DNA from 4 places in the Paenibacillus sp. FSL F4-0122 genome. Region 4 is predicted to be linked to each of the others. Evidence: riboswitches for the same ligand, from Rfam matches in the RefSeq annotation. Region 4 holds a riboswitch; each other region holds the start of a gene.
What was found. Region 4 has a riboswitch for cobalamin ahead of metE (5-methyltetrahydropteroyltriglutamate--homocysteine S-methyltransferase). Riboswitches for the same ligand answer to the same signal wherever they lie in the genome.

Region 1: linked by a shared signal. The riboswitch ahead of MHH49_RS06015 (S-layer homology domain-containing protein) and the one ahead of metE (5-methyltetrahydropteroyltriglutamate--homocysteine S-methyltransferase) in region 4 are both predicted to bind cobalamin.
Region 2: linked by a shared signal. The riboswitch ahead of MHH49_RS05265 (DUF4430 domain-containing protein) and the one ahead of metE (5-methyltetrahydropteroyltriglutamate--homocysteine S-methyltransferase) in region 4 are both predicted to bind cobalamin.
Region 3: linked by a shared signal. The riboswitch ahead of MHH49_RS07530 (anaerobic ribonucleoside triphosphate reductase) and the one ahead of metE (5-methyltetrahydropteroyltriglutamate--homocysteine S-methyltransferase) in region 4 are both predicted to bind cobalamin.

The regions. Positions count from the first base shown of each region.
Region 1 covers NZ_JBBODI010000001.1:1,419,767-1,422,924, forward strand. Annotated here, with positions in the region: gene MHH49_RS06015 (S-layer homology domain-containing protein) at 1-1,593, opposite strand, end outside; cobalamin riboswitch at 1,757-1,957, opposite strand; gene MHH49_RS06020 (cellulase family glycosylhydrolase) at 2,300-3,158, shown strand, end outside.
Region 2 covers NZ_JBBODI010000001.1:1,230,793-1,233,950, forward strand. Annotated here, with positions in the region: gene MHH49_RS05265 (DUF4430 domain-containing protein) at 1-1,738, opposite strand, end outside; cobalamin riboswitch at 1,909-2,111, opposite strand; gene MHH49_RS05270 (GAP1-N2 domain-containing protein) at 2,239-3,158, opposite strand, start outside.
Region 3 covers NZ_JBBODI010000001.1:1,775,100-1,778,257, forward strand. Annotated here, with positions in the region: tRNA gene MHH49_RS07520 (tRNA-Thr) at 97-168, opposite strand; gene MHH49_RS07525 (MTH1187 family thiamine-binding protein) at 262-570, opposite strand; cobalamin riboswitch at 949-1,183, shown strand; gene MHH49_RS07530 (anaerobic ribonucleoside triphosphate reductase) at 1,426-3,158, shown strand, end outside.
Region 4 covers NZ_JBBODI010000001.1:4,409,119-4,412,276, forward strand. Annotated here, with positions in the region: gene MHH49_RS18990 (DedA family protein) at 1-459, shown strand, start outside; gene MHH49_RS18995 (undecaprenyl-diphosphate phosphatase) at 510-1,370, shown strand; cobalamin riboswitch at 1,470-1,675, shown strand; gene metE (5-methyltetrahydropteroyltriglutamate--homocysteine S-methyltransferase) at 1,831-3,158, shown strand, end outside.

The DNA of each region.
Region 1 (3,158 bases), 3.0 Mb from region 4:
ATCATCTCGGGTTGCATAATAAGGTGCAAGAGCTTGCATCGCCATCGCAGTCATATCGACATCGGCTTTGGTTACGCCTAATGCCCAGCCACCAGCTTCTGCTGTACCTTTTTTAACCTCTTTATCTAAAATGTACTGAACTAGTTTTTCTCTTGTGGTCTGTTCTGTAACTCCATCAACTACTGGGATCTCATAGTTATGGCTATCTAGCGCAATCAGAGCAAAAATCGGACCATTATTGCCTTGCTTTTGGATATATTGATAATCAGCGAGTGCTTTTCTCAGATCATATCCCGCAACATTTGTGATATCTTTTCCGATAGAGGTAAGCCCAAGAATCGCTCTGGAATTCTCTGTGCTTTTATTGGCGTCGAGTTTTCCATCCTCTTTAATGATCGATGCTATTTTCGTTGCTACATTGTTGTAATAAAGATCGTAATAACCGTTAGGTACTGTATAGTTCGCCCGTGCCAGAGAAAGGATCGACCATTCTCCACTACCTGTTCCAAACGACGGATTCTTTACAGTGTTTAGAATATAGGCAAGGCTTTTATCTAACTGTTGTTTGACGGCAACTGTAGTTTCCAGTTTGTAAGTAACTTGATAAGTTACATTTGTTTTGTTTCCAGCTCCGTCAAGAGCCGTTACAGTAATTGCATTACTGCCTGAATTCAGAGAAGCTTTGTACTCCCCATTCGCAGGTGATAAAGTAACACCATTCAGCTTCACTTCTGGAATGATGTCACTATATACATTGTCTGTGACAGCTACTTTGAAGCTTATTTCTTTATTAGATACTTCCTGTTTATCTTGTATGCCACTTACAGTAATAACAGGGGGTTCTATGTCTAATGCATGGTTAAGCCCTACAAGTGCATGATCTACACTTATTTGAGAGCTTGCCATATTTTCGAGCACGGAATAGGCTTGATAAACTGCCGATTGTACTACTGGTCTGTCCAAAATAGTTTCTTTATTAGGGTCACTGTTAATCTCGGCGATTTCCGCAGTTAAAGCATCCTTATTGGCAAGTTGAACGGGGATTTCTCCCCAGCCACCAAGATCAGAACCATAGCCATAAGTGGTGAACTGAGTTCGAATGATATCACCGTCTTGAGGCTTATAATCGGTCATCCCAAACGGAGGAAACACATTATTTACTGCATACATCCAACCCGACATGGAAGTATAGTCAAACTGACTTAACCACTCTGGGTCTGCTTTAGTGCCGACTGTATTCCCATCAGCTGAAATCATATCTAAAATATATTGTGGAATATTGACTTCGCTTCTGCCACTATCTTTAACTTCTGATAAATAAAAACCACTATCTATATTTCCTAAATATCTATAATTCCCATCTCCTAGCGCACGTGTTATTAAAGATGCGCCATTATCGCCTTCATAAATCGGAACTTTAATAGGTTCCTTAATATACCCTTGGCCTACGGTGAATTTCTCTACGGCTACAGTTACGTACCCTTTAAGAGTAGAGCTTGCTCCATTTGCTTGAGCTGGGATAACACTTGTAGAGAATGTCGTGATAAATACAGCTACAATGAGTAACCACGCTAAAAACTTATTTTTCTTCATTTTTCCATAACCCTTCCCTTCATACCTATGATAAAAAACAGAATAAACTTTCTTATAACCACAAAAAAACCACTCAACATAAACGTCAAGAGGTTAAGATAGTGAACCACAATAATAGATGGCCAACACTATTCAAGCACCTCTCTATCGATCGTAGAGTTTGATGGTGTAACAGAAAAAGGCAGATATTCTGGCTCAAGTATCATCACCCTTGCTGCCTTCCCAGTTTCCCAGTGGCATTTTGCAAGGACTCCTCTTTTACAGCGGCGGGACCGCGCGGGATTCACACCCGCTTTCCATTTAACCAATCTATGATTGTACTTCCGCAACATTCATAGTTGGCACCTATTTCTAATTTTAAATTTTCATGCTTCATCATATCTAATATATATGCTTTTGTCATGTTATATTTCTTTTTTGTATAACGGGCAGCTAGAGATAATCCTATTGAATAACCAATTTCTACGAGTAGGGATATTTAAATAATTTCTTTATCCAACTGTGGGGAAAATTAATTTAAATCACTAATTCTTATATGAATTTGCCACAAATTAGTAAGGTACTCGCTGAGTGAATTCTATGTTAGGGTATATTCAGAAAGCGTTTACAAAAATAACAGTGGAGGTGTTCGTGTTCATCTAACCATCAAGTACAGCGTCAAAGCCAGGTCCAAGCATCCTAAATTTATCTCACAAAGGAGAATTCAATGACTACGCGAATCCAGAAATCCTTCTTATCATTGACACTTGTCACCGCTCTTCTGCTCTCTCTGTTCTCATCCATGGCTGCAGCTGCAACTAAGGATGAGCAACAAGCTAAGGCAGCGCCAAAGAGTAAGATCCAATCCTATGTAGACGAAATGCAGCCCGGATGGAACCTCGGTAATACTTTAGATGCTACAGGTGAGGACGAAACCTCCTGGGGCAATCCTCGTGTGACCCAAGAACTTATTAAAAAGATCGCCGCTCAAGGCTATAAAAGTATTCGGATTCCTGTGACCTGGGATACTCACATGGGTGCGGCACCAGACTATACCCTAGAAAAAGCCTACCTCGACCGTGTGGAAGAAGTTGTCGGCTGGGCACTGGACGCCAAGCTTTATGTCATGATTAATGTCCATCATGATTCCTGGCTATGGGTAAGCCATATGGAAGAAAAACACGATGAAACGCTGGCGCGTTATAATGCAGCCTGGACTCAAATTGCCGATCGCTTTAAGGACAAATCCGATAAGCTGATGTTCGAGAGCATAAATGAACCTCGGTTCACCGATGGTGGAAGCACAGACGAAGCAAAAATGGAGCAAATGCTTACTGAACTCAATAACTCCTTCTATCAGATCGTGCGGAAATCCGGTGGGAAAAACGACCTCCGCCCACTTGTATTACCTTCATTAGAGTCTTCACCTACACAAACAAGAATGGATCATCTCTATAAGACGATTACGGCTCTAAACGATCCGAATATTATTGCGACCGTTCACTTCTATGGCTTCTGGCCTTTTAGTGTGAACATTGCCGGTTACACCACATTTGAAAAAGATACAAAAAACGATATCACTCAAA
Region 2 (3,158 bases), 3.2 Mb from region 4:
CTTTAAAATCATCGGTAGACCCTAGTTGCTGCAACGCTTCAAGAGCATTGGAGGCTTTTAAAGTCCCTTCACTAATCAATCCTTCCGGGCCTTCAACGGTAAGAGAAGCTGTTACATTCTTAGAAGTTACCTTTATAGCTTTTGTATATTTAGCAACCGTTGGCGCTTTACCTTCGCGGTAGCCAGTTACAGACAGTGTATAGTCACCTGCGGGCACATTTCCTGAGAATACGGCCTCACCTTTAGCATTCGTCGTTACCGTGTGAGCTCCAATTTGGACCTGAACACCCGCAGCTTTTGCCGTTACAGGAGAGGAAGTATTCGTAGCAGCGTCCCATTTCCACGTCTTACTAGTTACAGTGACAGTAAAAGAATCGCCCTCTTTAAGATTTTGTTTGGAAAGGGTAACGGAATCCACAAGTTTAGTGTCATCTCCGGCATAATAAACCAGTACCTGATCTGAATCTTTAAGTACAAAATCACTCATGCCTACATCGGGATTAATCCATTTTCCGTCACGTGATACAACATACATCCATCCGTCATAACCACCAAAGCTTCCAGCAGCAATACTTCCGATGCCAGTCACATAACTGCCCGAAGGATTCGTGATCGGCAAGTTCGTTTGAAGCGCCAGCTTCTCTAACGCTCCAAGTGCGTTGCCAGCATAGGCGTACCCTTGTGCCAACGTGGCCCGTGGTCCCTCAATCGTTACAGGAGCGTAGATGAGTGAGCTCTGAACGGAGGATTTGGAAAAATCGTATAGCTTACTGTTGCTTCCTTTATACAGCAAATTATACGCAACCAGCGCCTGAAGTCCTTGCTCTGTCGCCAGAACATCACTGCTTCCACCACGGCTATGGGTGAAGCTACCATCAGCTAGACGATAGCTAAGCAGGTTCTCCATTAGATCCACTTTGTTTTTGGTGTATTCTAATCCACTAGGATCAACTCCGAAGGATGTGAGTCCAAGGATTGCTTGTGCGCTACTTTCAGCACTGTCACCGTAACCCCCATGGCTATCTTGAGCTGCAGATAACCAAGCTACGGCTTGTAGCCCTGCTAAGTAGGCTTCGGGATTATTTTTATGTGCCGCCAGAGCCGTCAAGGTTATCGCTGTCATATCAGGCTCACTTGCGCCTGAGGTTAATGCAAAGCCCCCATCCGGATTCTGTTTGGAGAGAATCTCCGTAAGGAGCTTATCCGCCGTCCATTTCGCGTCACTTGGGATATTATATTTACCAGAATCCAGCGCAAGTAAAGCATATACCGGATTATTTAGCGTCTGTTCACTGAGCTTGCTGTTATTATAAATTTTCTCAATCAGATTATAGCCAGGAGTCGTTCCGTTACCAGCAAAGCTAGTAGGATCTGCACCAATCGCTCTCACTGCGAGCACGATTCGAGCATAATCGGTTACATTGGCGAAATTGCCAGCTGCATCCTTTACTTTTTTCTCAAGCTCTGAATGGTAACTGGCTGGCAGCTTATATCCTGCTTGCGCTAATCCAATAGCTTGCCAATCCGATTGCACGCCACCTTTCAAGAGATATTCTGCAGCCGCATAAGTCGCATCCGCAACATTAATCCGCTCCGCAGCAGTTGCTTCCAGACCGGAGCCAGCGCTCGCTTCTGCAAATATTTGTCCTGCCGGAGCAAGAGATGTTCCTAGAATTGAAATGACCATGAATAAGGCCAGCCCAAGTGCTACAAACTTGGAAGACATGATTTTCTTCATTGTTTAACCTCTTTCTGTATAAGAATGGGTACTGCTGGGAATAAGACGCATAACATAAAGACCGCCCCTTTGGAGGGCGGTCAGGGAAGATTACAAATCGAGGCTGAGGCGCTTGCTTCCTGCCAACAGTCCATCTGTATATGTTCCACATTCTTACCCCACGAAGAATAGAAACGCTCACGAAAAAGGCAGGTCTCCTGGCTGATGCTTCATCGCTGTTCTTCACCTTCCCACCCTACCTTCGGGGCAGTGGCTTATAGAAGAAAAACTCCGCACATACAGTGGCGGGACCGCGCCGGACTCTTGCACCGGACTTCCCTTTTAAGCAGACGACTAGATTGATAGAGTCTGCACCTTTTCCAGTATGTAGTATCTTATTTTGACATCCATAATCATATCTATTAATACATAGCATGTCTATAGAAAAGCTTAGTATGGGCAGCAAAAAAATGAACAGCAATACACCACCTGCCGGTAGGTATTGCTGTTCAGAAAGCTTGTTATTCGGCTGTTCCTTCCGGACTTGCAGTTGAGGAGGGTTCAGCACTTGAATCAGAAGCTGGTGGAATATTAGGGTCGGGATCTACGATCAATGTAAATCTTCCGGCCTTGATCATACTTTTCTCTAGAATTGTCGCTCCAGGCTCCAATGTAACCTCAACCTGATAGGATGGTTGTTCACCTTCAGTCACAGCTGTTGCGGAAGGCAACCCAGTGCTGTCCTCAGTATCAGAGGAAGGCGTAGGAGACGGAGAAGCATCAGCTACTGCGTTAGGAGCATCTGCACCTTCTGCTGTTCCTCCAGTAGTGCCAGCGGCATCTGAATCGTCAGCGGCGTTTCCCTCATCCGTCCCATCCGTTGACGGCACTGGACAAGTGCCATTCGTAGCAGCGACCTTAAAGCTTTTATCTATCTCTGTAGACGAAGACATTAAACTAATCTCAGTCGGTTGAAACTGCACACAGTCATCTGCACTTGCGAAGGTGAACACCAATATGCTGCTCCCCTTATCTCCTTCGTCGCTCTGATCCTTCAAGTATACTGAAGCCGGAGGCAGCTCATTACCTGCACTCTGAACAGGGGTCGGCTCAGGGCTTGTCCCCGGCAGAGCAGTCTTCGTATCATCCGGGCGTAGCATACTGAATACGATAATTGCAATAATCACCAGAATACCCGTAATGGAGCCGGAGATTAAGAGTCGAAATCGGCTGCGGCTGATCCAGCGCGCCAGCGGGGAAGCCAGTTGGGAGCGGGCTTCATTGTACACATTTTGCAGAGCAGGCCGAGCTGCCGCGACATAGTTCTTTCGGAATTCCCGATTCTTGAACGCTTCACGATCACTGCTCAGGAAATACTTCAGAATCGCTTTGCGGTAACCCGGTTGCAGCTTTTTATTCGAAACCGTAAATAAAGGATTGC
Region 3 (3,158 bases), 2.6 Mb from region 4:
TATCTTTTAGAAGAATGTTAGAAGCCAGGGGATTTAATGAAAAATGGCACGGTCCCGGAATCCCGGAAAACCGCGCCATTGCGCCATTCTTAGATATGCTGGTGAAGGGAATTGAACCCCCGGCCTACGCATTACGAGTGCGTTGCTCTACCCCTGAGCTACACCAGCTTAACGCTGTTTTTCTGTCAAACAAAAAATATTATACAACTTCCAGCCAGAAACGCAAGCCTATTTCTCCCTGTTTTCCGCCCTTCTAAACTGCTAATCCACCTGTAGCTTACGCTCCACAGACTCTAACTTTCCACGGCTAGTAGAGGGTTTATCGCGGCGGTCGTCTATTTTAAGTGAGGTAGAGACACGTTCTGCACCTGCGTCAAAAGGAGACTCATGCAAAGCTTCTACCGCAGCAAAAATGCGTTGCAGAGGCCCTTCGATGATCGTCCCCATGGACGTAAGTTCATAAGTAATCCCTTCTACTGTCTTCAGCACCCGCTGCATATCCGCAACATAGCTGCTAAGACTGGTGCTGCCTGTTCCAATTGGAATAACTGTAACTTCAGCAATAGGCATGAGAATACCTCCTCGAAATTTTATAGTAGCTGTCTCCTTCCATTGTAACAATTCCACCGCTCTGTCACAAACTAAGCAAGATTATCCTCCCTTATCTCTTCTATTTCTTCTGATTACTCCAAAATATGACTTTGGGCTAAGAGTATTTTCTCATGAGCAAATTCTAGGGTCATCTGCACTATATTTATGGACTCTTTGTGGCATCTTTTCGGACAATTTATGAATCATTTCGCATCTCCCTGTGGATCAATTGTGGATTACTTATGGACAGCCTGTGGATCATTTGTGGAGTACTTTTAAAGAACCCGCTCCCCGCGCGGGTTTTCTAAAAAACTGTTTACAAACACAACATCTTGGGTTATTTTTATCTAACGACAACAAAATATAGTGGAGACAGGCGCTTTGATCCTTAACCGGATTTAGAGCTTAATAGGGAAGCGCGGTGAGAATCCGCTGCGGTCCCGCCACTGTAACCGGATGGCCTTCTTAAGCTTCTGGGAAGCTTGAGAATCCACATCTCCCGGCAAATGCCACTGAGGGTTAGGAACACCCTTGGGAAGGCGCCGAGAGATCCCACGGAAGCCAGGAGACCTACCTGTTTCGACGACACCAACTATTGATGCCTGCGAGGAACAGGGATGGTGTCCGCATGCGGTCATCTACGTAGAGACCTCTGCAAATATCCGTGTGGATATTTACATAACGCATCGGGCATTTTCTGCCATCCTCGGGTAGGGGATGCTTTTTTTATGTAATCTGAACAAATATACGACTGCTTATAGCAGTCCAACTTCTTATGGATATATGGATTTGATGATAGATGTTTTTCTTTTATACTGAGAGGAGAGCTGTACAATGACGTTGTTGGAGAGACAATTTAATGGAGTAGAAAATGCACGGGAAGTTCTTTTAGAAGAGCTCATTGATTTAGGCCGGGATATTATCGACAGTCGGGATATGGACCTATTGCGCGAGAATGCCAATTTGAATGGAGAGAGTTTCTCCGGTAAAATGAGCAAGTTCGGCAGTGAATATTCAAAATGGTACGCCCGCAATTTTACGATGCCGCCACAGCTAGTGCAGGCTATTGATGACAATGTCGTCTATGTGCATGATCTGGATCAATACGCGATTGGAACGACGAACTGTATTTTTATCCCGTTTGATAAACTTCTCCGTGAAGGTTTCAATACCGGCAACGGCAGCGTTCGTCCTCCGAACTCAATAATGACAGCTATGTCTCTGGTAGCGATTATTTTCCAATCCCAGCAAAATGCTCAATATGGTGGTGTATCCGCCAATAAACTCGATTACGATCTGGCACCTTATGTAACCAAATCCTTCGCCAAGCTGTTCCGCAAGGGTCTGGATTATTTTGAAGAAGGACAAGCTGACGAATCTTTGGGCGAGATTACGATGAGCCGGACCGATCTGGCGGAGTTATATCCAAGAGCGTTCCGTTTTGCACTAAAGGAAACCGAAATCGAAACCCTGCAAGCGGCTGAAAGTATGGTACATAATCTGAATACCATGTCCAGCCGATCCGGTGGACAAATACCGTTTACCAGCATCAACTACGGTACTTGTACTTCACCAGAAGGTCAGCTTGTGATCAGTTCTCTGCTAACCGCAACTATGAACGGACTTGGCAGCGGAGAAACACCAGTGTTCCCGATTCAAATCTTCAAATGCAAGCAAGGAATCAATCAACAGCAAGGCGATCCTAACTATGAACTGTTCCTAAAAGCGGCTGAATGTTCTGCGCGCAGACTATATCCAAACTTCGCTAATCTGGACGCTCCGCTCAACTTGCAGTATTATGATCCAAGTGATCCTGATACGGAGTTCGCTACAATGGGCTGCCGAACCCGAGTGCTCGGTGACCGTTTTGGGCGTAATCATTGCTCTGGGAAGGGCAACCTTTCCTTTAATACACTGAATCTGGTTCGGCTAGGTCTGGCACACGGCACAGTAACAGGCAGACGTACCATCGCAGACGAAGCTGGCTTCTATGAAGATCTAAATCATTACATGGATATTGCGCTGGAAGGACTTCTTCATCGCTTCCACATCCAAACCGCACAAAAAGCTAAAGCTTCCGATTTCATGATGCGAGAAGGCGTCTGGGAAGGCGGCGAGCATCTTGCACCTGATGACACTGTAGGCGATCTGCTGAAGCATGGCAGTCTGTCTCTTGGCTTCATCGGTATGGCGGAATGTATGAAAGCTATGTACGGCAAACACCATGGCGAGGATATGGAAGTTCATGCCAAGGCGCTGGCTATCGTGCGTCATATGCGGGACTATTGCGATCGGAAAAGTGAGGAACTGGATCTTAACATCACCCTGTTCGCAACTCCAGCAGAAGGTTTGTCCGGTAAATTCACCAAAGTTGACCGCAAGGTACTGGGTTCCATTCCGGGCGTAACCGACCGTGAATATTATACGAACTCTTTTCACATCCCTGTATACTTCGATCTGGGTGCTGCTCAGAAGATCAGCTTGGAAGCTCCTTTCCATGAATACTGCAATGCCGGGGCTATTTCTTATGTCGAATTAAACGGCAATGCCCGCAACAACCCATCGGC
Region 4 (3,158 bases):
GCTGCCACTGCTGGATCACTACTGGGTGCAGTAATTCTCTATTATATTGGCCGATTATTGGATGTGAGCCGGTTAGAGAAACTGGTTGAACGCTGGGGGGGTCTAATTCGCGTTACTAAAAAAGATATCCACAAGGCTGACGCCTGGTTTGATAAATATGGCTATTGGACTGTATTGTTTTGTCGGATGGTTCCGCTGGTCCGCAGTCTGATTTCGATTCCGGCGGGAATGTCAGGTATGAAATTTGGAGTATTTATGATCTTCACAACGATTGGCACATTGGGATGGAATTTGCTGCTTGTGCTTATTGGCGCGGCTTTGGGCGAATCCTGGGAAGACATTGCCATGTACATGGATGTGTACTCCAATGTGGTCTATGTACTAATTGCTGGCGGATTAGTTATTCTTGGGTTTCTGTACTTCCGCAAACGCAGCCGGAGAATGAACACTGAGGGCTAAGCGGGTGGAGGACTGATAATAGAAATGACTATTAAAAAGGAGGGAAACACATGGAGCTATTAACGATTATTAAAGCCATTATTTTGGGGCTTGTTGAAGGTTTAACCGAATTTGCTCCAGTATCCTCCACGGGTCATATGATTATTGTTGATGATATGTGGCTGAAATCACAGGAGTTATTTGGACAATATACGGCAAATACCTTCAAAATAGTTATTCAACTGGGTTCTATATTAGCGGTTGTTGTGATTTTTAGAAATCGATTCATTGATCTGTTGGGCTTAAGGCGTTTCAGCCGTAAGCAGTTGGACCCTGTAACAGAGAAGCTACCGCAGTTAGAGCAGGGGGGGCACCTCAAGCTGACACAGGTTCTGGTAGGGTTAGTGCCTGCAGGTATGTTAGGTGTTCTGTTTAATGATTATATTGATGAGCATTTATTCTCTACCTCAACGGTGTTAATTGGTCTAGTGATCGGGGCTATATTAATGATTATTGCGGATCTGTTTGGGCCGAAGAAGATCAGAACTGAGAGTGTAGATCAGATTACATACAAACAGGCACTTGGTGTAGGTCTTGTACAGTGTTTTTCGTTATGGCCTGGATTTTCACGCTCGGGCTCGACGATTTCTGGTGGCGTAATCCTCGGGATGAGCCATCGTGCCGCTGCTGATTTTACGTTTATTATGGCAGTACCCATCATGGCAGGTGCCAGTCTGTTGTCACTGATGAAGAACTGGCAATATTTCACCATGGACGCGCTGCCGTTTTTTATTGCAGGCTTTATTAGTGCCTTCCTATTTGCGCTGTTATCGATGCGTTTCTTCTTAAAACTGATCAATCGTATCAAGCTCTTACCGTTTGCTATATACCGTATAATTCTTGCTGCTGTAGTATATTTCGTATTTTTCTAAGTCCGTTATAAGGAATCGATATAACAGAAGCCCCAGTAATCTATTGCAGATTGCTGGGGCTTTCACGTATGATGACATCAGATTAAGACACTCAAATGATGAATGATATCGGAGACAGGTGCTGACCGGAAAATAGTAATTCGGTAGGCTTAATAGGGAAATTCGGTTCGAAGCCGATGCGGTCCCGCCACTGTAACGGAAGAATCTCGAGCAACAGAGGTCACTGGCAATTTACTACTGCTGGGAAGACTGCTCAAGATGTTGACGCCGCTAGCCAGGAGACCTGCCTGTTTCAACAGCACTGCTTCACCTACGGAAGATAGGGAGGTGTTAGACGTTAACCATGGGTATATCATGGGCGTCTTTCCCTTTGACTTTTTTAGGGAAGGGCGCTCTTTTTTATAGGAAAGCAAGTAGTTTTGGAGTTTGAAATAAGAGATTGAAGAGGGAGTGTATCGAAATGACGAATAAGGTAAAAGTAAGCAATCTTGGATATCCGAGAATCGGAAAGAACCGCGAATGGAAAAAGGCACTGGAGGCATTCTGGCAGGGGAAAATAAATGAGGAGCAATTCCGCTCCGAAATGGCAGCAATCCAGCTGCAGCATTTGAAGACCCAGCAAGAAGCAGGAATTGAGCTTATTCCGGTAAATGATTTTACATTTTATGATCATGTGTTGGATGCGGCTGTTATGTTTGGAATCGTACCTCCACGGTATGCGTATGATGGCGGCGACATCGGGCTTGATCTTTATTTTGCAATGGCCCGTGGTAATGCTGAGGCTACTGCCTGCGAGATGACCAAATGGTTCAATACGAACTATCACTATATCGTTCCAGAGATCGGCACACAAACACCACGCCTGACTGAAAACAAACCTCTAGCGGCTTATCGTTTTGCTAAATCGCAGGCAGGGATTGAAGGTAAACCGGTACTTTTAGGTCTGTATACCTTCCTTAAGCTGTCCAAAGGTTACGCAGCGGCAGATATCGCCAAGATTGCTGCACGTTTTGTTCCAGTCTATGTTCAACTGCTACAGGAACTGAAGCAAGAAGGGGTAAGCTGGGTACAAATCGATGAGCCAGCGATTGTTACAGGCATAAGTAAAGAAGAATTAACACTGCTTAACTCGATATACACAGACATTGCCGGCTCCGTGCCGGGCTTGAATATTATTTTACAGACGTATTTTGAAGCTGCTGAGCCGCTGGAGGCACTGCTAGAGCTGCCTGTTCAAGGCTTGGGTCTTGACTTTGTGCACGATGGTGGAACGAATCTGGCTTCCATCGAACGTCTTGGCTGGCCGAAGGACAAATGGCTGGGTGCCGGAATTATTGATGGACGGAACATTTGGCGTTCCGATTTAGACGCTAAGCTGCAACTGGTAGAAAAGCTCAGCGTTCATGTACCGCTTGATCGTCTTATTCTTCAGCCTTCTTGCAGTCTGCTGCATGTCCCAGTCACCGTTCAAGGTGAAGTGAAGCTGAAGGCGACAGTTAAGAATGCGTTAGCCTTTGCCGATGAGAAGCTTAAAGAGCTTAGTCTGCTCGGAGCAGCCATCGCAGATAAAGGAGAAGCTTCTCAAGCAGCGCTGGCCGCTAGTCGTGAAGCTATTGCAGCGTTCCGCGCACTACCTGAGCGTGGCCGTAAGGATGTGGCGGAGCAAGTGCTTGCACTTGCAGCTCTACCAGACCAACGCAGTCTGCCTTTTGCTGAGCGCTTAAAGGTGCAGCAAGAGAAATGGCAGCTTCCACTTCTGCCAACCACTACAATTGGTAGCTTTCCGCA